Regions from separate parts of the Acetobacterium sp. MES1 genome, predicted to be linked through region 3. Evidence: predicted binding sites of a transcription regulator. Region 3 holds the regulator's gene; each other region holds the start of a gene.
The links. The regulator Rex, encoded in region 3, represses fermentation and respiration genes when NADH is low (regulators of the CRP and FNR family bind a similar motif). The targets are predictions, from matches to a motif close to ATTGTTAANNNNTTAACAAT.
Positions count from the first base shown of each region.

Region 1: a site for Rex is predicted at 1,745-1,764, ahead of acsD (acetyl-CoA decarbonylase/synthase complex subunit delta). Genes of this name have one in related genera too.
Region 2: a site for Rex is predicted at 1,672-1,691, ahead of fdhF (formate dehydrogenase subunit alpha). Genes of this name have one in related genera too.

Region 1 covers NZ_MJUY01000022.1:18,987-27,118, reverse strand. The annotation lists gene acsV (corrinoid activation/regeneration protein AcsV) at 1-396, shown strand, start outside; gene BI182_RS08000 (DUF3786 domain-containing protein) at 412-1,059, shown strand; gene BI182_RS07995 (DUF3786 domain-containing protein) at 1,059-1,715, shown strand; gene acsD (acetyl-CoA decarbonylase/synthase complex subunit delta) at 1,902-2,837, shown strand; gene acsC (acetyl-CoA decarbonylase/synthase complex subunit gamma) at 2,857-4,197, shown strand; gene acsE (carbon monoxide dehydrogenase/acetyl-CoA synthase methytransferase subunit) at 4,266-5,051, shown strand; gene cooS (anaerobic carbon-monoxide dehydrogenase catalytic subunit) at 5,337-7,235, shown strand; gene BI182_RS07970 (ATP-binding protein) at 7,262-8,047, shown strand; gene acsB (acetyl-CoA decarbonylase/synthase complex subunit alpha/beta) at 8,120-8,132, shown strand, end outside.
Region 2 covers NZ_MJUY01000054.1:398-8,529, forward strand. The annotation lists partial or broken rRNA gene BI182_RS14475 (23S ribosomal RNA) at 1-254, shown strand, start outside; rRNA gene rrf (5S ribosomal RNA) at 344-460, shown strand; tRNA gene BI182_RS14485 (tRNA-Asn) at 470-544, shown strand; tRNA gene BI182_RS14490 (tRNA-Glu) at 600-674, shown strand; tRNA gene BI182_RS14495 (tRNA-Asp) at 695-771, shown strand; tRNA gene BI182_RS14500 (tRNA-Thr) at 948-1,023, shown strand; tRNA gene BI182_RS14505 (tRNA-Tyr) at 1,045-1,129, shown strand; tRNA gene BI182_RS14510 (tRNA-Lys) at 1,134-1,209, shown strand; tRNA gene BI182_RS14515 (tRNA-Gly) at 1,334-1,408, shown strand; gene fdhF (formate dehydrogenase subunit alpha) at 1,902-4,577, shown strand; gene BI182_RS14525 (molybdenum cofactor guanylyltransferase) at 4,638-5,252, shown strand; gene BI182_RS14530 (hypothetical protein) at 5,333-5,962, shown strand; tRNA gene BI182_RS14535 (tRNA-Leu) at 6,113-6,197, shown strand; tRNA gene BI182_RS14540 (tRNA-Gly) at 6,205-6,279, shown strand; tRNA gene BI182_RS14545 (tRNA-Arg) at 6,344-6,420, shown strand; gene BI182_RS14550 (nucleoid-associated protein) at 6,517-7,524, shown strand; gene aroD (type I 3-dehydroquinate dehydratase) at 7,588-8,132, shown strand, end outside.
Region 3 covers NZ_MJUY01000003.1:17,480-25,611, reverse strand. The annotation lists gene groES (co-chaperone GroES) at 101-385, shown strand; gene groL (chaperonin GroEL) at 416-2,047, shown strand; gene BI182_RS00660 (hypothetical protein) at 2,149-2,382, opposite strand; gene BI182_RS00655 (ABC-F family ATP-binding cassette domain-containing protein) at 2,424-4,352, opposite strand; gene BI182_RS00650 (redox-sensing transcriptional repressor Rex) at 4,501-5,130, shown strand; gene BI182_RS00645 (helix-turn-helix domain-containing protein) at 5,307-5,687, opposite strand; gene BI182_RS00640 (FMN-binding protein) at 5,817-6,647, opposite strand; gene BI182_RS00635 (putative manganese-dependent inorganic diphosphatase) at 6,674-8,132, opposite strand, start outside.

The sequences.
Region 1 (8,132 bases), on a different contig from region 3:
ATCACTGAAATTGATATTGACAGCTTTATCAAGGCCAAAGGAGCCGTGTTTTCGGCGATTTATATTTTAATGGAAAGTTTGGATATGCCCATCGATGTGCTGGAAAACATTTATGTTGCCGGTGGCATCGGCACCAATCTGGATATCACCAATGCCATTGCTCTGGGAATGCTGCCAGATATACCAGTCGATAAATACTTCTATATTGGCAACAGCTCAATGCAGGGGTGTTATCTGGCTCTGACCCTCAGTGAAGGAAAAGATAAGATCCGTGAGATCTCTCAAAATATGACTTATATGGAATTGAGCGTCCACCCGACCTATATGGATGAGTTTATCTCAGCTTGCTTTATTCCGCATACCAACATGAATTTATTTCCGTCTCTGGAAAACTGAAACAGGAGATTTTAAATGGAAAATACCTTACGGGATGAAACCGCAATTGAAGAAAAAAGAAAAGATAAAATACCCTACGAACACTACAAGAGCTTGTTAAAAGACCTGGATCCCCAGACTGTTGCCAAAAACAGCACCTGTCCTTATGATGAAGAAGGGCGCTTCTTTACGGCTACGCTGATGGGAACCCCTTATAAGGTCGCCTATCCCCAGGGTGATGTGACCGATATGAACGGACAGGACTTTGATAATTATAAACTGAAAACCATGATTTTACGTTATCTGATCAATGCCAAAGGGATTAAGGCCACCGGTGAAAACATTGCCTACCGGGATGTTTCCGGCGGGAATATTTATTATCCCTGCTTTGAAGGCCGTTGTCTTAAACGTTTTGCCTTCACCTTCAACTATAATCTCGACGGTTTGAAAAAAGCAATGGCAGTTCTGGACGCCGAACCTCAAAAAATCGGTGATCTGTCCTGGCGTTTTGAGGTCATTAATAATATGTTTATGACCGTAATTTTATGGATCGGTGATGATGAATTCCCACCAGAAGCACAAATACTATTTGATGCTAATTTCCCCAGTGCTTTCAGTGCCGAGGATATGGCAGTGATGGGTGATATTTTTATCCCGGCATTAAAAGAACTTAGTAAGAAATAATGAAGCAAACAAAAATACATAATATTGATCCCCATTTTTCGGAAAGTAGTTATGTCATTAACCGTGATTTATTTAAAAACTATGATCCCGGTGAGATGAGTAAAAACTCGTCTTGTCCCTATACACCGGAAAGTGGGCGGTTTGAAATGACCGTCCTGGGTGAAACCTATTTTGTTGACTACCCCAGTGGTATGGTTGTGAATGCCCGGGGCGAGGATTTTGATAATTATTCGGTCAAAATTTTTATTCTCAGATATTTAATGAATGCCAACGGAAACGAAGCGACCAATGAATGGATCAGTTTTAAAGAGTTTCCGGATGGCCCCATTTACTATTCTAATTTCCATAAACGCTGTCTTCAAGTTTTTGCACAAATCGGCAATGAAATGCCAGAACAACTTAAAAGTTACATGAGTTGGTTAAAAGCTGTGCCTTACAGCAAGGGTGACCTTGCCTGGCAGTTCACAGTGACAAGTGGTGTTGATATCATCTGGATTTTATGGTTTGGGGATGATGAGTTTGAAGCAGAGGCCCAAATCCTATTTGATAAAAAATTAACAGATGTCTTCAATATTAAAGATTTAGCAATTTTAGGGGATGTTTTAATGATTTCACTGAAAACCTTTACTTTCTCTTTAGACTCTAAAAAAAATTAGGATAAATTTTAGAAAAATGCCGAAAATTAATTGACAAACTTTTAACTAATATAGTACAATCTGTGTATACTTATATATACAGGTAAAAAGCTGTAGAATATGCAATGGTTTTAATTTGGTTTTAAAGTGTCATGCTTTGAAATAAATATTTTGAAAAAAGGTAACAGGTTAGGAGGAAACAAAAAAATGCCATACAAAAAAGCAGAACAAAAATTTAGTGGCAAGATCAACGTATGCGAGTTAGGTGTAGGAGATGCAGCTATCAGCATAGGTGGAGAAAACTCATTACCATTTTTAGGTACTGAAGGATTCAAGACCGCAGTTGGAATCGCAATCTCAGATACCACCGATGAGTGGGCAGATTGCTTCAAAGCACTTTACGGAGATGATTTGAAAAACCCTGCAGCTTTAGCAAAAGCAGCAGTAGAAAAATCAGGTGCTGATTTCTTGTTAATTAAACTTGAAAGTGCTGATCCAAACGGCGCTGATGCATCAGTTGAAAGCTGTGTTGCTACAGCTGTAGCAGTAGAAGCTGCAATTAACGTACCTTTAGTTGTAGAAGGATGTAAAAACGCAGAAAAAGATGCTAAGTTATTAGAAGAAGTAGCTAAAGCTCTTGAAGGAAAAAATGTCGTTTTATTCTCTGCAATAGAAGATAATTACAAAACAATCGGTGCTGCTGGTGGAATGGCTTATGGTCAAAAAGTTTCAGCGGAATCATCAGTTGATATCAACCTTGCAAAACAATTAAACATCTTATTAACACAATTAGGCGTTAATAGTAAAGAAATTTTAATGGATGTTGGATCATCAGCAGCCGGTTACGGCTTTGAATATGTTGCTTCAACAATGGATCGTATTCGCCTTGCTGGCCTTGGTCAAAACGACGAAAGTTTACAAATGCCAATTATAACAAATATTTCTGGCGAAGCCTGGGGCGTTAAAGAAGCTGTAACAACAGTTGAAGATGCACCAGAATGGGGCGATCAGGAAGCTCGTGGGATTGGTATGGAAGTTTCGACAGCAGCATCTTGTGTTGTTAGCGGATCAAACGCAATCGTTGTAAGACATCCAGAATCAGCTAAAACTATTAAAGCTTTAGTTGCTGGAATCATAGGTTAGGAAAGGAAGGCGAATACAAATGGCAGTAAAAGGTTTAGATATCTTTAAACTCACACCAAAAACAAACTGTAAAGAGTGTGGTTTCCCAACATGTATGGCTTTCTCAATGAAAGCAGCAACAGGCGCTGTTGCTATTGAAAAATGTCCATATATTTCAGAAGAATCCAAAGCATTGTTATCAGAAGCAACAGCTCCACCAATGAAAACAATCAAATTTGGAGCTGGTGATACAGAAAAATCACTAGGTGGCGAAACAGTTTTATTCAGACATGAAAAAACATTAGTTAACAAAAACTTGTTTGCAGTTGAATTATCAGATGCAATGAGCGATGCTGAAATTGATGCAGCTTGTGCAAAAATAATGAAAGTTAACTATGAACGTATCAGTGAAATGATGTTTGTAGAAGTTGTTGCAGTTCGTTTTGTTGCTGATGCAGCTAAATTTACAGCACTCGTTAAAAAAGTAGCTGAATGTGGCAAAATCCCAATGATCATTACAACTGATGCTGAAGTAGCAAAAGCAGCGGTTGCTGGTGCAGGTGCTGGCGCAATTATCATGGGTGCAACTAAAGACAATGCAGCGGCTATGGTTGAAGTTGCAAAAGCAGCAGCAGCTGTTCTTGGTGTTTCAGCGGATACGATTGAAGCATTACATGATTTAGTTGAAGAAATTGAAAAAATGGGTTATAAAAACCTAGTCTTAAATGTAGGCGAAACCACAATTAAAGATGCTTACGCAAATGCAGTTAATATTCGTACAGCAGCAATCAAAGGAGATGATCGTTCATTCGGATATCCTTCAGTTGTATTTGCAAATAAATTGGCACCAGCTAATACCAACCTGCAAATTGCTTTGGCATCGGCTTTCGTTCTTCGTTATGGTTCAATCATCGTTATGGACGAAATGGACTTCAACGCTGCTTTACCACTGTTTGGTTTAAGACAAAACATCTTTACCGATCCTCAAAAACCAATGCGTGTTGAACCTAAGGTTTATGAATTCAATAAACCAACAGGTAAAGATCCAGTGCTAGTAACAGTTGACTTCGCTTTATCTTACTTTGTAGTTGCTGGCGAAATCGAACGATCTAAAGTTCCTGCTTACCTGGCAATTCCAGATGCAGGCGGTTACTCAGTTCTTACTGCTTGGGCTGCTGGTAAATTTGGTTCTTCAGTTATTGCTAACTTCATTAAAGAAGCCGATGTTGCCAGCTTAACTACCTCTCGTAAGTTAATCTTACCAGGTAAAGTTGCTGTACTTCAAGGCGATTTAGCTGAATTACTGCCTGAATGGGAAGTAATCGTTGGACCAAACGAAGCAATGCAATTACCTAAGTTCTTAAGAGATATGCAAGCATAATATCAATCTGTGTCCGGGGTTATTCCCGGACACACCTAAACATTTTTTCAATTTGAAAGGGGAACAATATGTCAAAATTTATGGTTATTGGTGAAAGAATTCACTGTATTTCTCCAGCAATTCGTCAAGCGTTTGCAGATAGAAATCCAGAACCAATTCTTTTAAGAGCAAAAGAACAATTAGATGCTGGGGCAGATTATCTTGATTTAAATATCGGACCTGCTGAAAAAGGCGGCGAAGAATTAATGCAGTGGGGAGTAAAAATACTTCAAGAAAACTTTGATAATGTGCCAATCGCTTTAGATACAGCCAATATGAAAGCAATCGAAGCTGGGATTAAGGTTTATAACCGATCAAAAGGAAAACCAATCGTAAACTCAGCTGATGCTGGCGACCGAATTGGTTACCTGGATTTAGCAGCAGCTAATGATGCTATGTGTATTGCTCTTTGTTCTAAAGAAGGTGTTCCAAGCAATAATGACGAACGGATTATGTATTGTTCTGAATTATTAGAACGTGGTATGGAACATGGTATGGAGCCTACAGATATGTTATTTGACCCATTATTTTTAGTTATTAAAGGTATGCAGGACAAACAACCTGATGTATTAGAAGCAATTCAAATGATTTCAGACATGGGACTTTTGACAACTGGTGGGCTAAGCAACGTATCGAATGGCGCACCAAAACACATCCGTCCATTATTAGATAGCGCTACAGTTGCTATGGCAATGCAATGTGGATTCAGTTCTGCTATCGTTAATCCTTGCGACAAACGATTAATGGAAACCATTGTTGCCTGCGATATTATCAAAAATAATATCCTTTATGCAGATTCAGTACTTGAGTTCTAGAAATACCTTTATAAATCAATAAAACAGGTATTTGAAAATACTCATAAAAAAAGCCCCCGACCACAATTCACCACTTGCCGCACAAGTTAAGATGAAAGTCAGGAGCAAACAACTATGTATAATGTATCACTCACCTACATTGTATAACATTTAACAATGTTTGTAAAGGGTAATTTGATTATTTTTTTCGATATGATAAAACTTTTTACAAATCCGTAAAAAATAACTATTATACGAAACAGGTGCGTTGATATAAATTATAAAATTTAGAGAGGTAGAAAAAATATGAGCAATGAAGTTTTGAATTATGATAAGATTGCTGAAGCATCTCTAGCGAAAGCTCAAAGAGATGGCGCAGAAACAATGTGGGATCGTCGTGCAGCCCAAAAAACCCAATGTGGTTTTGGAGAAGCAGGGGTTTGTTGTAGAATTTGTACAATGGGTCCATGTCGAGTTAGTCCAGTTCCTGGAAAAGGTGCTGAAAGAGGTATTTGTGGAGCTAACGCTGACACAATTGTAGCAAGAAACACAGCAAGAATGGTCGCTGCTGGAGCATCTGCTCACTCGGATCATGCCCGTGATATCGTTCATGCATTACATCATTCAAAAGCCGAAGGTCCTTACAAAGTTCGTGACGAAGCTAAATTAAGAAGAATTGCTAAAGAATGGGATGTTGTTGATGCCGATACAAAAGAAACCTATGCGTTAGCACATGAAATGGCTGAATTAGCATTAGAAGAGTTTGGAAAACCTTTTGGTACCCAACGTTTCTTAAAAAGAGCTCCAAAAGCCCGTCAGGAAATCTGGGCAAGAGAAGACATTGCACCACGTGCTATCGATATGGAAGTTGTAACCTTAATGCATTCAACACATATGGGTTGTGCAGCTGATTACGAAAGTCTTTTCCGACGTGCGATGAGAACTGGTATGGCAGATGGTTGGGGCGGTTCCATGATCGGTACCGAATTCTCTGATATCTTATATGGTACCCCAACTGCTCGTGCTTCATCTTCTAACTTAGGTGTTATTGATGCTGAAATGGTAAACATCATGGTTCATGGTCATGATCCAAACCTTTCCGAAATGGTTGTTCTAGCAGCTCAAAACCCAGAAATGGTTGAATTAGCTAAATCTAAAGGTGCCAAAGGCATTAACATCGTTGGGATGTGTTGTACTGGTAATGAAATGACCATGCGTCATGGTATCAAAATTGCCGGTAACTTCTACCAACAGGAAATGGCAATCATTACTGGTGCCATGGAAGCCGTTGTCGTTGACGTTCAATGTATCTTCCCAGCACTGCCAGAACTTGCTAAAACTTACCATACCCGATTTGTTAGTACCTCACCAAAAGCTAAAATAGCTGGTGATATCTTCATCGAATTCTCAGAAGCAACTGGTTTAGACAATGCAGCTGAAATTGTTAAATTGGCAGTCGAAAACTTCCCAAATCGGGATGCTTCAAAAGTAGAAATTCCAGATATCAAACAAGACACAATGGTTGGTTACTCAGTAGAAACCATTATCGAACATTTAGATGCAGTTGTTAACTCTCAATTAGAAGATGAACTGGGAACCGTTAAACCATTAACCGATGTTATCTATGCAGGCGTTATCCGTGGTGCTGCTGGTGTAGTTGGTTGTAATAATCCAAAACAACAACATGACTATGCTCATATTACTGTTATGGAAGAACTGATCAAACGTGACGTCATCTGCGTTGTTACCGGTTGTGCTGCTCAAGCTGCTGCCAAAGCTGGTTTATTAACATTAGAAGCAAAAGACAAATGTGGTCGTGGTCTTAAAGAAGTTTGCGAACGTGTAAACATTCCACCAGTTCTTCATATGGGTTCTTGTGTAGATATCAGCCGTATCCTGCATATTGTAAACTTATGTGCTGACCAACGAGGCGTTGACCCTGCATTATTACCAGTTGTTGGGATTGCACCAGAATGGATGTCAGAAAAAGCCGTAGCGATTGCTAACTACGTAGTTGGTTCTGGTATTAATACTTATCTGGGCGTTATTCCACCAGTTTTAGGCGGACCTAACTTTACAAAATTAATGACCGAAGATTGCCAGGAATTTATTGGCGCTCACTTCGTATTCGAAAAAGATCCAATTGTCATGGTTGACAAAATCATGGAAGATATGGAAGCAAAACGAGTAGCTTTAGGTATCTAATTTATAAAAGATAGACAGGTGATAAAATGAAGATAGCATTAACAGGAAAAGGCGGGGTTGGGAAAACAACCATCTCCGCAAGCTTAAGCCGATATTTTGCCGACCAGGGATATAATGTATTAACAGTTGATGCTGACCCCGATGCCAATCTTGGCCTGGCCTTAGGTATGACTGAGGAAATGATCGCCAGTATTGTTCCCATTTCTGAAATGAGAGACTTGGTGGAAGAGCGAACAGCGGCGGAAACCGGTTCTTTTGGATCAATGTTTCGAATGAATCCTGAGGTTGCTGATATTCCCGAGCGTTATGCCAAAGAGTTTAATGGGGTTAAGTTACTAACCATGGGAACCGTCGACACCGGAGGATCCGGCTGTGTATGCCCGGAGCATGTTTTATTAAAAATGCTGATGAGCCATCTGGTATTATACCAAAAAGATGTGGTTATCATGGACATGGAAGCCGGCATTGAACATCTGGGTCGGGGAACTGCTGGGGCAGTCGATGCCTTTATTGTTGTCGTCGAACCGGGAGTCCGCAGTATTCAAACGTTCCATAAGGTTAAATCCATGGCAATGGATATTGGTGTAAAACAGGTTTATGTTATTGGAAATAAAATCCGCAATGACGGAGATATCGCCTTTCTTACCGAAAAAATCGGAGCAGACAACATCATTGGTTTTATGAACTACCGGGATGCCATCTCTGAATCTGATCGCAACAATCAATCGCCCTATGACGACCCTGTTATGAAGGAAGATATTGCCGTATTAGGCAAGAAAATTCTGGCAATTGTTGAAGAAAAAAAGAAATAACGTAATTTTAAATAGTCAACAAAAATCTAATGTTAATTGAACGAATCTAAGGAGGAAAAAGTCCATATGAATATGAATCTTTTTG
Region 2 (8,132 bases), on a different contig from region 3:
GGAGCTGTTCCTAGTACGAGAGGACCGGAACGGACAAACCACTGGTGCACCAGTTGTTCCGCCAGGAGCATAGCTGGGTAGCTAAGTTTGGAAGGGATAAGTGCTGAAGGCATCTAAGCACGAAGCCCCCCTCAAGATAAGATATCTCACCGAAAGGTTAAGGTCCCTGATAGACGATCAGGTAGATAGGCTGGATGTGGAAGTATGGCAACATATGGAGCTGACCAGTACTAATCGACCGAGGTCTTGATCCAAGAATTTATACACTGTGCTGTTTTGAATGATCACTGCGTGATCATAAAAGACAATTGATAAATGCAATAATAATTAAATAGTTAATTAATCTCGCGACGATGGCGGAAGGGCCACACCTGTTCCCATACCGAACACAGAAGTAAAGTCTTCCAGCGCCGAAAGTACTTGGTGGGCAACTGCCTGGGAGGATAGGACGTTGCGGGATTTTAAATAATCCTCAGTAGCTCAACGGTGGAGCACTCGGCTGTTAACCGATAGGTTGCTGGTTCGAATCCAGCCTGGGGAGCCATTAAGGAACAAAGCGGGTGTGAAGCAGACCGTTTCATATCCGCTCTTTTAAGCAAGGCCCCTTGGTCAAGCGGTTAAGACACCGCCCTTTCACGGCGGTAACAGGAGTTCGAGTCTCCTAGGGGTCACCAAATTTAATATCCATCCAAGCGGCCTGGTAGTTCAGTTGGTTAGAATGCCAGCCTGTCACGCTGGAGGTCGAGAGTTCGAGTCTCTTCCAGGTCGCCATTTACAAAACATAATAGTATGTCAAACAATTATCATTAAGCTGATGTGGCTCAATTGGCATAAGTAGAGAGCCCAAAATTGACGAGAGTAGCGAGTCAAAATTTTGGTGCGAATCACTTAGTTATCTGTAGTGTATTAGCAGTAAGTAATTCAATGTATCAATACTTTTTTATTAAGCTGATGTGGCTCAATTGGCAGAGCAGCTGATTTGTAATCAGCAGGTTAACGGTTCGAGTCCGTTCATCAGCTCCATTTTTTTGTCAAAATTCGGATGGGAGAATGCCCGAGTGGCTAAAGGGGGCGGACTGTAAATCCGTTGACGACGTCTACGATGGTTCGAATCCATCTTCTCCCACCATCATGACCCATTAGCTCAGTTGGTAGAGCATCTGACTTTTAATCAGGGTGTCGGGCGTTCAAGTCGCCCATGGGTCACCATTAAAAAAGCTAACCGCATGATTTGCGGTTTTTTACTTTTTTGTTAATAAAATTCAACAAAAACATCATTTGTATGAAATAATTACTTGCAGAAGAATGGATTTGTTGTTATAATATAAGCGTTGCGGAAGTGGCTCAGTGGTAGAGCACTGGCTTCCCAAGCCGGGGGTCGCGGGTTCGAATCCCGTCTTCCGCTCCAATAAGATGATCGTCAAAACGTAAGTGTAAAGTTGTGTATAACAATTTTGCACTTTTTTATTTTTCTCTAAAATAGTTCTAACTTGACTCATATAAATTTGGAAGTGAATTACAAATTCCTGTAAAAATTATCAGTAATAACTGATAGAATTGAGATTGCTATAAAAATTTTGTGGTAGTTTAATCGACAGTCATTTTTTAACGTCGGAAAATTACTCGTTATTGTTGCTATTTTCCGAAGTAGTATTTTATTCGCATTTAATTTTTGTTAGTTAAATCACAAACATACAATCATTATAAATTCAGATCCAGAATATCGTTTTGTAAAGCATTGCAAAATCCCATCCGACAGGGATTCTTGGTGATTTTACTAAGACGATAAGTATGTATTTCTTAAATCATCCGAGAAAAGAATCATTTAACTAAAAAACATCAATGACAAATTAAAAGTTATAGAATATAATGGAATCCTAAAAGAAGGGAGAAATAAATTTATGGTTAATTTGACAATTGATGGACAAAAAGTTAGTGTCGAACCAGGAACTACAATACTGAAAGCAGCACGTTCCATCGGTATCGACATTCCGACATTATGTAATTTTAAAGACTTCACACCGGAAGGCAGCTGTCGTATGTGTCTTGTTGAAGTCGTTGGAGCGAGAAGACTTGAAACTTCCTGCTCAACTCCAGTAGCGGAAGGTATGGTGGTTAATACCAATACGCCGGAGGTAAGAGAAGCGCGCCGATTTGTATTAAAAATGCTCATGTCAGATCATACCTTTGACTGTATGACATGTTATAAATATGGTTGTTGCGAATTTGTTGAATTCAATGCGAATTGCATTGAATATGATGCGGTTAAGGCTTTCGGTACCGAACGGGTGATGACAAAACCCATCGATGATTCCAATCCGTTTTATACCTATGATCCCAATAAATGTGTACTCTGTAATCGATGTATCAAAGTTTGCGAACACCTTCAGTGCAACCATATTTTAGCCCAATGTGACCGTGGTTATGAAACCAATATCAATCCGGTTTTCGAAACGCCCAGAGGGAAATCAGAATGTGTCAGCTGTGGTAACTGTATTGCAGTCTGTCCGACTGGTGCATTGGCACCGAAACAGTTTAAACCCTTTGCCTATGCCAAAACAGTTCAGACTGTTTGTCCATATTGCGGAGTAGGCTGTACCTTGAATTTAAAAATAATAGATAATAAGATTACTGACATTTATAGCACAGAAGGAAATGTTAATGACAATCTTTTATGTGTCAAAGGACGCTTTGCTTATGATTTTGTCAGCAGCCCTGATCGTTTAACAACGCCGTTAATCCGCAAAAACGGTGTTCTGGAAGAAGCAAGCTGGGAAGAAGCCTTAAACTTAGTAGCAGAGAAACTAAAAGAAGCTAAAGCAGAAGGTCCTCAGGCAGTTGCGGGGCTGTCTTCAGCCCGATGTACGAATGAGGATAATTATGTTTTCCAGAAATTTATTCGTACTGTTGGTGAAACCAACAACGTTGATCATTGTGCCCGACTTTGTCATGCTTCAACTGTTGCCGGTCTGGCTAAATCATTTGGTAGTGGGGCGATGACCAATAGTATTGATGAAGTGGATTTAATGGATGTTATGTTTGTTACCGGCTCCAATACCACCGAAACTCATCCGGTTATTGGTGCTAAAATAAAACAGCGACAACAAAAAGGGGCAGCTCTGATTGTAGCCGAACCACGAAAAATCGAACTGGCAAAATACGCCGATGTATATTTACAGATTAAACCGGGAACCAATGTCCCATTACTTAATGGAATGATGCGTGCCATTCTGGACGCTGGTCTGGAAGATAAAAACTTTATCAATGAACGAACCGAAGGCTATGCAGCGTTTAAAGAATTTATGGATACGCTGACTGTTGAAGGATGTGCTGAAATCTGTGGTGTTGATCCTGAAGATATGCGTAAAGCGGCACTTCTCTATGCAACCAAAGACAAGGGTGGAATCTTTTATTCCATGGGTGTCACACAGCATAAAACCGGTACCGATGGTGTTATGTCAACCGCCAATCTGGCGATGCTGACTGGAAAAATCGGCCGTGAAGGATGCGGTGTTAATCCATTGCGTGGTCAGAATAATGTTCAGGGAGCCTGTGATATGGGCGCATTACCAGGCGATTTGCCAGGTTATCAGAAAACCGCCAACCCGGAAGTGGTGGAAAAATTCGAAAAAGCCTGGGATGTCAAACTGCCACAAAATGCTGGCAAAACACTGACTGAAATTATTAATGGGGTCGGCGACGGAACCGTAAAATTCTTATACGTCATGGGCGAGAATCCAGTTGTTTCTGATCCGGACACAAATCATGTTAAACATGCTCTTGAAAAAGCCAATTTTGTTGTAGTCCAGGACATCTTCTTAACTGAAACGACAGAGTATGCGGATGTTGTCCTGCCAGCCTTTGTATATGCTGAAAAGGATGGTACCTTCACCAATACGGAACGCCGTATTCAGTTACTCCGAAAAGCGGTAGAAGCTCCCGGAGAAGCTAAGAATGACTGGGAAATTATTTCTTTAATTGCTCAGAAGCTGGGAGCCAAAGGCTTCGACTTTAACAGTGCAGAAGAAATCATGGATGAGATTGCCTCTGTAACTCCCAGCTACACCGGGGTTTCTCATGAACGACTCAGAAATGGCGATCGGATTCAATGGCCATGCCTGAGTAAGGATTCAGAGGGGGCAAAATTCCTCCATGCTGAAAAATTCACACGCGGTTTAGGGGCCTTTATGATTGCCGATTATATCCCACCTGAAGATCAGGCTGATGAAAAATACCCACTGATTCTGATGACCGGTCGTATTTTGCAGCACTATCATACCCGAACCATGACCATGCGGACACCAGGAATCGAGGAAATCGCTGGTGACCCATTTGTCGAAATCAATCCCGAAACAGCTAAAGAATATGACATCAATGAGGGAGATTTCATTACCGTTACGTCGCCCAGAGGAAATGTTTCTGCAAAAACCCGTTTCAATAAGGGAATTATGGAAACGAATCTGTTCATGCCATTCCATTATGGAAACAGCGGTGCTAATCATCTAACCGGCGGAGAATTAGATCCAATAGCTAAAATTCCACCATTTAAAGTTGTCAAAGTCAATATTAGTAAGTAAATAGTCACAAACCAAAAAGGGTGCGCATAAGCACCCTTTTTCGATTAAAGGAGGATGGATTTGAAGAAGTTTGGTACAGCAGTAATCTTGTCGGGGGGCCTCAGTCGACGAATGGGATATGACAAAAAAAAATTACGGATTGATGGCGAAAATATCATCAATCGCATTGTTAAACAGCTTTCCTTAGATTTTGAAGATATTATTATTGCCGGATCAAAACCAGAAGATCTGCCCGAAATTGCTGGGATTCGGGGTGTGTATCCAGATGCTGTGGAGGTGTCGGCATCCCTGGTAGGTATTTATACCGGTCTTTTGCATGCCCGATCTGAGTATCTTTATGTAACAGCTTGTGACATGCCGGTTTATAATCATGATTATGTGGTATACATGAAGCGACTGATTGAGAACAATCCTGATGTAGGTGGTTGCGTTACCCGTTTTGAAGAGTGGATCGAACCCTTTAATGCGTTCTATCGTGCTGATCTTGGCCCTAAAGTAGCTTCTTTCCTGGAAACAGGGCGCAAGAGCATTTATAAATGCTTTGAGCATGAAAATCTCTATTATATTGATGAGAAAAAAGGGCGAGAGTTCAGTCCCGACTGGGATATGTTCTGCAATTTAAATACCCCCAGTGAGTTAAAAAATCATATCAAAAAAAGACGAGACTTGATTTAATCGGGATCGTGCGGCATAATATAAATCTGAAGGTCATGCCGGTAAATGATTCGGATCGGTGGCCTTTAAAAAGGAGTAGTATGAGTTTTAATGTATCACTGATTAGTTTTTTTGTCCTGATAATTGCCTATTTTATCCTGGTGGAGATATTTACCGTGCTTTTTCGTCTGACCGGTCTGCGGGAAGATAAGGCCCGTTTTCAGGCGGTATCCTGTATGACGAACAGCGGCTTTACCACGAGAGAAAGCGAATTGATCCTTAATTCGGCGGCGAGGCGTAATTTGGCTCGAGTGATGATGCTGTTTGGCTATCTGTTTGCGGTTTCCGGGGTTTCGCTTTTAGTCAATTTATTTATTCGTTCTTCAGGGGATCAGATCAATTGGATGACAATACTTTATTCACTGGTTTTTCTTGTGGTAATTTTAGTGATAACCCGATCAAAATGGATCATCCGAAAATTTGATGAATTAGTGGAGCGCCTGGCTAAAAACAAAACAAAGGGAGCATTTTGTAATAATGTTCGCATTCTGGAAATGTTTCACGATAAGCTCATCGCTGAGGTTTTTGTAACCTGCATTCCCCCGGAGATCAGAGATAAAACCTTATTGGAAATGAATTTTCGGCATACCTATAAATTAAATGTTTTGTTAATCAAACGGGGGAATATAATCATGGATCATGTTATTTCTTCTGATGAAATTAAACAGTGAGACCGGGTTTTGATCTATGGTTCAAAAAATAATATAATGGAATTATTTAAAGACAGCATATAAAATATAAAAAAAGTTTCAAAGTGGGTTGACAAAGCCTACGTATTTTGTTATTATAATCAAGCACGTTACAGATGACAGCATTGCTTAGCGGATGTGGCGGAATTGGCAGACGCGCTAGACTTAGGATCTAGTATCGAATGATGTGGGGGTTCAAGTCCCTTCATCCGCACCAATTATAAGCGGAAGTGGCTCAGTGGTAGAGCATCGCCTTGCCAAGGCGAGGGTCGCGGGTTCAAATCCCGTCTTCCGCTCCAAAATTTAATAAATTTGAAGCGATTTGGGCGATTGTCCGAGTCATTCTTTTTAATCTACTTATGTGCGCCCATAGCTCAATTGGATAGAGTGCCTGGCTTCGAACCAGTAGGTTGGGGGTTCGAGCCCCTCTGGGCGTACCATAAACGTGCTTAAACAGTCATTCGTGGCTGTTTTTTATTTACCCGAAAGTTTGTTGAATGTCATCTGATCAAACGTAATAAGAATAGGAAAATGAAATGAAACCAGAAATCAGTATTAACAAAGCAATTTTACATGTTTTGGATACCAATGCAAGTATCCCGGTGTTATCGGACATGCTTTTAAATATGACGGTGTTGATCAAAGAATATGTCGAAAAACATGTGTTAAGATCGCTAAAGGATCCGGAAATTAAACGAACCATGTTTCGGGTGGGGAGTCCTTTTAAAGAGCGAATCATTGATTATAAGAATAATCCCCATGAGCTGATCCGAGTTAGCTCTGAAATATCGCAGTTGTTTTTTGACTATATGCTGGAAAATATAGAGATACCCTCCGCCGATCTGGTTTTTGTGGACTTTAACATCGAACATGAAAACTATCTGGGAATTTTCAAATTTAATTACAAACAGGGATACATCCACTACGTCAATACCGACAATGGTCTGACAAATGATATTCTGGTTCAGCCCTGTGTACTGCCAACGGAAAGTCAGAAACTGGATGAGTTTATTCTTATCAACCTGGCCAGCGATGAGCTGCTTCTAAAGGAAAAACAATATCTGATCAATAACGAGAAGGCTTATTATATTTCCAGCCAATTGATTTTTTGTGAGCCGGCGATTTCCGAAAAGGAGGCTTTTGACATTATTGATAAAACTGTCAAAGAAGTGATTGTCAGAGAATATGGCGGTGATTATGAAAAGCTGAATGCAGTTAAAACGGTGTTGGCAGGCGACTATGAAACCGAAAACGAAATTGATGTCGATAATCTGGCTAAAGTCGTTTTTGATGGGGATTCGACCATTCAGGAGCGTTTCAGATCGTCGTTGGAAGAAAAGGGGCTTTATGATAAAAGGATTCCGGTTACGTCAAATATCGAAAAGAAAATATTCAGTAAGCAAAAGTTCATTACCGATACCGGTATTGAAATCAGTATCCCTACGGATCAGCTAAAGCGAAATGACATTATCGAATTTAAAAATAATCCGGATGGTACCATTTCGGTGGAGATCAAAAATATCGGGCTTTTAAACCACAAGTAACGATCTGCTGTCACCAGGATGGTATTCGCTACGATGAGCGAAAGATTTGGAAGGAAGAATTTTATGGATAGGCAAAAGACATATAAATTAATCGAAAAAAACACTTTTACCTCGTGTGTTCCATTGATCAGCGCCAATCGTAATGAACTGTTGGCTGATGTTGAAGTGGGGGTGGCAAATGGCTGTGATTTTCTGGAGTGGCGTCGGGATCATTTTATGCCGGGAGAGATTCTTACCGTTGCAGACGAACAGGAATTGTTAAGTGAAATGAAAATCAGAATGCCTGATCAGGGGTTGATTTATACTTATCGCAGTCATTGTGAAGGTGGTGTTGTCGAAACTTCCGATGAGATTCGAGCAGCTGCGGTGATTGCTGCAATAAAAAGTAACCGGGTTGACTATGTGGATGTGGAACTTAACAACGAGGCTGCTTTTTTGACAAGGATCAAAGAGGCTCTTAAAACAAGTGAGACTCAGTGGATTGTATCATACCATGATTTTGGGAAAACTCCGGCTTCAGCTAAGATATGGGATATTTTTACAGCCATGGAGGAGGCCGGTGGAGATCTACTTAAGTTGGCAGTAATGCCCCAGTCAACGGACGATGT
Region 3 (8,132 bases):
CTGCAAATCATTTAAAATACTATTAGCACTCAAGATGAATGAGTGCTAATAAATGAAATAAAAGGTACAGCGTACCCAATATAATCAAATGGAGGAAAAAATGAGTTTAAGACCTTTAGGTGACAAAGTAGTAATTAAAGTTAAAGCTGAAGAAGTAAAAACTGTTGGTGGAATTGTTTTACCAGGATCAGCCCAGGAAAAACCACAGCAGGGTAAAGTAGTGGCTGTCGGAACTGGCGAAATTATCGATGGTAAAAAGGTGCCATTGGATGTTAAGGTAGATGATGAAGTTATCTATTCCAAATATTCCGGCAATGAAGTAAAAATTGGCGATGAAGAGTTTTTAATCATCCGTCAGGCTGATATTTTAGCAATTGTAGAATAATAAAATTTAGAAAAACAGGAGGAAAATAATATGGCTAAAGAGATTAAATTTCGTGAAGACGCCAGAGCATCTCTGATCACTGGTGTAGATAAATTAGCAAATACTGTTAAGGTGACATTAGGACCAAAAGGAAGAAATGTTATTTTAGCTAAATCATACGGTTCACCAACCATCACCAATGATGGGGTAACCATTGCCAAAGAAATTGAGCTGGAAGATGCCTTTGAAAACATGGGTGCGCAGCTGGTTAAAGAAGTTGCTACTAAAACAAATGACGTCGCAGGGGACGGAACAACCACAGCTACTTTATTGGCTCAGGCAATTGTTCGTGAAGGTAACCGTAACGTTGTTGCCGGTGCAAACCCAATGGTTCTTAAAAAAGGGATTGAAAAAGCAGTTGCGACTGTTGTCGAAGAATTAAAAGCAAACAGTAAAAAAATTGAAAGCAAAGAAGCAATCGCTCAGGTTGCATCCATTTCGGCAGCCGATGCCGAAATTGGAAAACTGATTTCCGAAGCGATGGATAAAGTCGGTGATGACGGAGTTATCACCGTTGAAGAAGGCAAAGGTATGGGTACCGAGTTAGAGTTTACTGAAGGGATGCAATTTGACCGGGGCTACTTATCAGCGTATATGGTAACTGACACCGAAAAAATGGTTGCCATCCTGGATAATCCCTATATCTTAATCACTGACAAAAAAATCTCCAATATTCAGGAAATTTTACCAGTTTTGGAACAAATTGTTCAAACTGGCAGTAAGCTGTTAATTATTGCTGAAGATGTTGAAGGCGAAGCATTGGCAACATTGGTTGTTAATAAATTACGGGGAACCTTTAACTGTGTCGCAGTAAAAGCTCCTGGCTTTGGCGATCGTCGTAAAGCGATGCTGGCTGATATTGCCGCATTAACTGGCGGAGAAGTGATCTCGGACGAATTAGGCTTAGAATTAAAAACCACAACCATTGAACAATTAGGCCGTGCCCGTCAGGTAAAAGTTGACAAAGAAGATACCATTATTGTTGAAGGTAGCGGAAATAAAGAGGCTGTTGAAGAACGAATCCGTCAGATCAAAGCGCAGATTCCAGAAACTTCTTCCGAATATGATAAAGAAAAACTTCAGGAACGTTTGGCTAAATTATCCGGCGGTGTAGCAGTTATCCAAGTTGGTGCAGCTACCGAAACTGAACTGAAAGAAATCAAATACCGTATCGAAGATGCTTTAAATGCGACTCGGGCAGCGGTTGAAGAAGGCGTTGTGTCCGGTGGTGGTACCGCTTATATTAATGCGATTCCAAAGGTTGATGCCTTAATCGAAACTCTTGAAGGCGACGAAAAAACTGGTGCTGGTATCATCCGTCGGGCGATTGAAGAACCAATGCGACAAATTGCTGAAAATGCCGGTCTTGAAGGATCGGTTATTGTTTCACAAATGGCTGGTAAAGCTGTTGGCGTTGGCTATGATGCTTCTAAAGGCGAATTTGTTGATATGTTCAAAGCGGGCATTATTGACCCGACCAAGGTTACCCGTTCAGCGATTCAAAATGCCGCCAGTGTTTCGGCAATGTTCTTAACCACTGAAGTAGCGGTTGCTGATCTTCCAAGCGAAGATGCCGGTATGGGCGGAATGCCAGGTGGCATGGGCGGAATGCCAATGATGTAAGCCTCCGGCTGCATCAGTAGATAAACTAAAATAATTAATATAAGCAACCAAAAAGGCAGTCTCTCGCGAGGCTGCCTTTTTAATTGCGGTTTTAGAAGCATTTAGTCGACATTGTAGGGGATCCCGGCGAATAGGACTTCCATCTCCGGTTGTTCCAGCTCTGCCAGTTTGATAATGAGACCATTGATTAAAGTGATCAGGGCTTGGGCATCGGGAGATTCATCATCGATCGGTTTGGCAGCATAAAGGGCAACCAGCATGGTGTTGCGGGTGGTTCCTTTCACTTCTTTAAACAGGGTATTTAATACCTTTTTTTCATTTTTAGTCAGTTCCATTTCTTCCTCCAATAATATATTATTGCTTTATTAAACGATTGTTACTCGGTTTCCAGAGCCAGTAAGGCGACTTCCCAGGAATCCGTTAACTCAGATAATTGCTGTTTGAGTGCTTCATAGGACAGATTGATCTCAGCTGCCAAAGCCAGGTTATCATAGAAATCCGGAGCACACATGGCAGTTTCAATGGATTCGATTTTCTGTTCAGTCACTAGTATGGTTTCTTCAATTTCCTTAACCTGCTTCTTCAAGAGCCGAATACGGGCTTCTTCTTCTTTTTGCTTTTTGCGATCCGTTCGCTGCTGTGTTTTGGTTACAATTGTTTTATTCTCTTCGGCCAGAACAGCTGCCCGGGCGGAAGCATCCGCCTTTTGTTTTAAGTAGTCATCATAGTTGCCCAGATGGATTTCCATCCCATCAGCTGAGAACTGGTAGATCTGGGTTGAAATTCGATTTAAAAAATACCGGTCATGGGAGATAAACAGTAAGGTGCCCTCATATTGGCTCAAGGCATTTTCAAGGATTTCTTTGGTGTCCATGTCAATGTGATTGGTCGGCTCATCCATCAATAAGAAGTTGGACTGAGAAATCATCAAGCGGGCCAACAGCAACCGGGCCTTTTCACCGCCAGATAGGGTGCCAATCGGTTTAAAGACCTCATCGCCGACAAATAAAAAGGCCGCCAGGATATTGCGCAATTCGCCTTCAGTCAGTTTCGAATCGACATCCCACAGGGCTTCCAGCAGATTTTCATTGTAGAATTGCTTCAGAGCCTGATGTTCCTGATCGAAATAACCGATATGGACCTTCTGACCCAGTCGGATTTCGCCGGCATCGGCGGCCAACTTTTTCTGCAAAATGCGAAAAAGGGTTGTTTTTCCGGCACCATTGGGTCCAATGATGCCGATTTTATCACCGCGATGAATTTCAAAATTCATATTCTGAAAAAGCAGACGATCGCCAAAGGATTTTTTAATCCCTGTCACCGCCAAAACGTCATTGCCGCTTTTAACCCGGGGGACAAAGCTGAAATGGCTGTTATGAGCAGTTTCGACCTTGTCGAGCAACTCAATCTTACTGAGGGCTTTTTCCCGGCTTGAAGCCCGTTTTGAGCTTTTGATGGAGTTATAAGCCCGGAACCGGTCGATGACTTCCTGCTGGTGTTTGATTTCTTTAAGTTGTTGTTGATACTGATGATTTTGTTCCATCATATCCTGTCGCTTTTTTAGTGCATACTGGGTATAATTGCCTTGATATTCTTTGATGTTTTTCTGGGATACTTCGATAATTGAAGTACAGACTTTATCGATAAAATAGCGGTCATGGGACACGATGACAAAAGTACCGGGGTAATTCTTCAGATATTGTTCCAACCACTGCAGGGCATCGATATCGAGGTAGTTGGTGGGCTCATCCAATAAGAGCAGTTCCGGTTCCTGAAGTAGGATCTGGCCCAACGTAGCACGGGTTTTTTCACCGCCGCTAAGCATCGAGAAGGCTTTAGTTTGATCTTCGGGCTTAAAACCGAGGCCATTGATGACACCCCGAATTCGGCTGGGGTATTCATAACCGTGTTGTTCGGCAAAACTTTCTTGCAATTCCCCAAACTCTAGTATCAGTTTTTCCTGCTCTGCCCCGGTGCTGTCGGCAATGGCAGCGCCAATTTGTTTGATTCGCTTTTCCATGTCAATCAGCGGTTTAAATACATCAGTGAGCATTTCGAGTAGGGTTGTGTTCTCGGCAATTGTGGACTCCTGAGATAAATAGCTGATGGTTAGTCCGTTTTTTTTGCTGATTCGTCCGGTATCAGGGATCAGTTCGCCAGTAATCAGCTTAAGCAGCGTCGATTTTCCGGTACCATTGCGGCCGACCAGACCGATTTGTTTTTTTTCATTAATGGATAGATTAAGATTATTAAAAATTTCATGAATGCCATAACTAAAATGCAAATTTTCGATATTGATTAACATTATTTCACCTGTTTTCGTTTTTGTTCAGTTATTTGAGTTCACTTTTACTATTCTATCAAAAAAAACGGCAAATTAAAATGAATAATTTGACGTAATTGGTTCATATTGATATAATTAGTTGACTATCCGAAAGAAAGGAGAAGTAATCATGCATCGCTTCTCAAAAAAAGTATCAATGACCGTCGTAAAACGGTTACCGAAATATTATCAATATTTAAGTGATTTACAACTCAATGATATCGAAAAAATATCATCCCGGGAATTAGCAAGTCTGATGGGCCTGACAGCTTCTCAAATTAGACAGGATTTGAATTCTTTCGGGGGGTATGGACAACAGGGGTACGGCTATAATGTGGGAGAATTAAAGGAGGCTATCAAGGAAATTTTGGGTCTTGATAGTGAATATAATTGTATTATCATTGGTGGCGGGAATATGGGTCATGCCATCGCAAACTACGAACGATTTAAGCGGGAAGGTGTGATTTTAAAAGGCGTCTTCGATGTTGATCCATTGACTGTAGGTACAGTCGTTGGCAGTGTAGTAGTAAAACATATGGATGAACTTGATGAATTTGTCAAAGCGAATGAAATTGACATCGCCATTTTGTGTGTGCCCCGGGAAGTCGGTCAGAAAGTTGCAACCCAGATTACAGAACTGGGTGTGAAAGGTATCCTCAATTTTAGCCCATTGGATTTGGATGTTCCCAGTGATGTAGTGGTTGAGAATGTTAACATTACAGATAGTTTATTCACGTTAACTTATCTGCTGGGTGAGTAAAAGATTAGTTGTAGAGTATGGGAAGAGTTTGATTTTCTTTAATCAGGCTCTTTATATTTTGCTCAAAAAAGAAAACACAACTGCGGATATATCGGTGAATTAAAAAAGAAACACTTTCTTTGTGTTTCTTTTGTTTTATAACAAGTTATTTAAACATGATTTTCGTAGTTTTTGATTTACTTCCCACTGGAGCTCTTAAAATTAATAAAATCCAGAACCTCTTGCTTATAGCTTTCCGGGAAAGAGAAGTACGAAGAAAAAGAATCCACTTCTTCGTTGGAAAAAACGTAAGATTTCAAAAATTCTTCACATGTCATCGGTTTCGGGTTGCTTGGTAAAAGCTTTGGCTGATCGGTTCTACATAATAAATAGTCCACAGAAACTTCAAAGAAATCTGCAATTTTTATCAGTAATTGGTTTTCAGGTAAGTTTTTATCTTTTTCATACTTGGAGATAGAGCTTTTATTTAGATAGAAAAGATTGGCAAAATTCTCCTGTGTTAATCGTTTTGAAATCCGCAACGCTTTTAATCGGCTGCCAAAAGTATTGTTTTCCATTTTTTCACCTTCTTTCAGTTTAGAATTGTTGGCATAAATGCACTGCCTATAGCGTAATTATATCACGTCTTTAACATTTGTCAAGATTTACGGTTGAATTAAAGGAATAAATCTTAAAGGGATAAAGCATCAAAAAGGCGCTCTTGCTTCTCTTAAGAGTCGTAGACATTCTCCGTATTTGACTTTTTCTGGAGATGCTTCATTGGCTGGAAATGGACTTTCCAGAGACTGACTGCTAAGAGCAGTCTTCGTTATTGTGTCAAATAATGCATTAAAGTCCGTATTGGCAGGAGGATCAGTTGATTTGCGTTTTGATTTTCCGTCTTCGGTTATAATTTCATCGTAACTCAGAGAGACCAGCGTTGATCCGTTAAAGGTTGCCTGAAGAAATCCCTGATAGCCATCATGGTCGGGGTTGCTGGTGATTGAATAAGTATCGAGGGTGTCAATTTTTATTGGTTCATGATCACCTTTGCTGGCCAGATCCAGAATTGCCTTGGACAAACTGATAAATTTTTCGGATGTTTGTGTCGCACCGGATATAGCGTCAGTTTCATCAGGATTTTGCGACATCAGCAATTCGCTATAAAGGCGGAGATAGAGAGCACTTAAATTTGCCACAGCCAGATTGGGCCAGGTTTTGTCAGAACCCTCGACAGACAGGCGATCAGACTTGTTTTTGTCGATTTCGTTTAAGGTTACCCGTGTAATTAGGCCGTTTTTTATTAAAAGGTTCAATTGTTGGCCATAGCCCCGAGTGTCATAATATTTTGTGCTTGCGGAATACTGACCATCGATCAGGGCGCCAGAAATATCTGCCGAAAAAATTGAACCAGTTGCGGGATCATTGATCAGTTCTTTTTCAACGCAGCCAGTCAATAAAAGCGATAGCAAACCTGAGACCAGAAAGATAATCACCAGTCGAAGTCCGATATATTTTTTGGATTCATTTTTTTGCATCATTTTCACCAAAATCTGGATTCGTTTTAAAAAGAGGAGGCGTTCATCAGCGGCGGCACAATCTGTTTTTTTCGGGAAAAAACACCATTCATGTATTTGCTGAATTCACCGGGTTGAAAGCCAAAAGCCAGCTGGGCGAGATTTTTAGCTTCACCGGCGATGATTAGTTCGGAGCCCCCTAATATAATGTCGGTAACCATTAAAATAGCCAGATCCAGGCTTTCTTCTGCACACAATTTATTCATTTCCTGCAGAACCCCATCCAGTTTGTCAAAGATACCCCGGAAATCTCCAGTATTGATTTGTGAAACCCCAATTTTATAGGCTCCCATGGTGAATAGCTTCCGATCGGTGGAGATAATTTCAAAGGGGTGCATTTCTTTTAAATTACTGCCAGCCACTAACATTTTTTCGCCGTAACTCTTAACATCGAGATTCAAAATTTTCCCTAATTCCAGGGCAATAACCCGGTCTTCTTCAGTGCAGGTGGGAGAATTAAAAAGCAGCGTATCCGAGATGATTGCGCTGAGCATCAGTCCGGCCATATCTTTGGGGATGGCAACCTGATGCTCATGGTACATTTTGGCGACAATGGTGGCGGTGCAGCCAACTGGTTCAATTCGCAGATACAGTGGTGTAGCAGTTTGGATTTCAGCGACCCGATGATGGTCAATCACTTCAATGATTTCAGCTTCTTCAACGCCAACGATCGACTGGTTGCGTTCGTTGTGGTCGACCAGAATCACTTTTTTCCGGCTAAAGTCAATCAGGTTGCTACGGGAAATGGTTGAAAGAACCCTCCCGTCGACATCCACCACGGGGAAACGCTCATGATCTGAGGTTAGCATGTTTTTTTTGACATCATCGATGGTTTCGTAAGTCATGAAATATTCCAGATGGTGTTTCTGGTAATATTTTTTGATCGGAATTCCCTGACAGAGTAACCGGATGACTTCGAAGGGACCAAAGGCGACAATCAATACGGCCCCCTGGTAATTTTTGGGAATATCAAAAACGATATCTGGAGATGCATTGGAAACAATAATAATTCCGGCACCAGTGGCAAAGGCCCGGTTGAGATAGATATCCTGTGAAACGGTAACTAAAATGTCTCGACTGCTTAAGGTTTGACCATCCTCGATTTCGGTAATGGTATAAACATCGCCCCGCACTAGTTCGGATTTGATTGAGCCATAAACCTGAGCTTCAAGTAAATCAATGATGTTATCCAGTGGGGTTTCGCTGTCCCGCAGCAGCGATTTTGAAAAAGCATCGGTGTAGGCGGGAATAATATCGGACAGGGAAACCATCCCAATGAGCTGCTCTTCATCGCTGATTACAGGTAAGGAGCGGCCAGGATGATCAATAATCTGGCCCATGGTTTTTGAAACGGAGTCTTTTTCATAGGCCATCGAAAAATCAGTCAGCACCAGGTCTGAAACCTGGGGTTTGACATCTTTGATCAGTTCGGGTAAGCTGACGCCA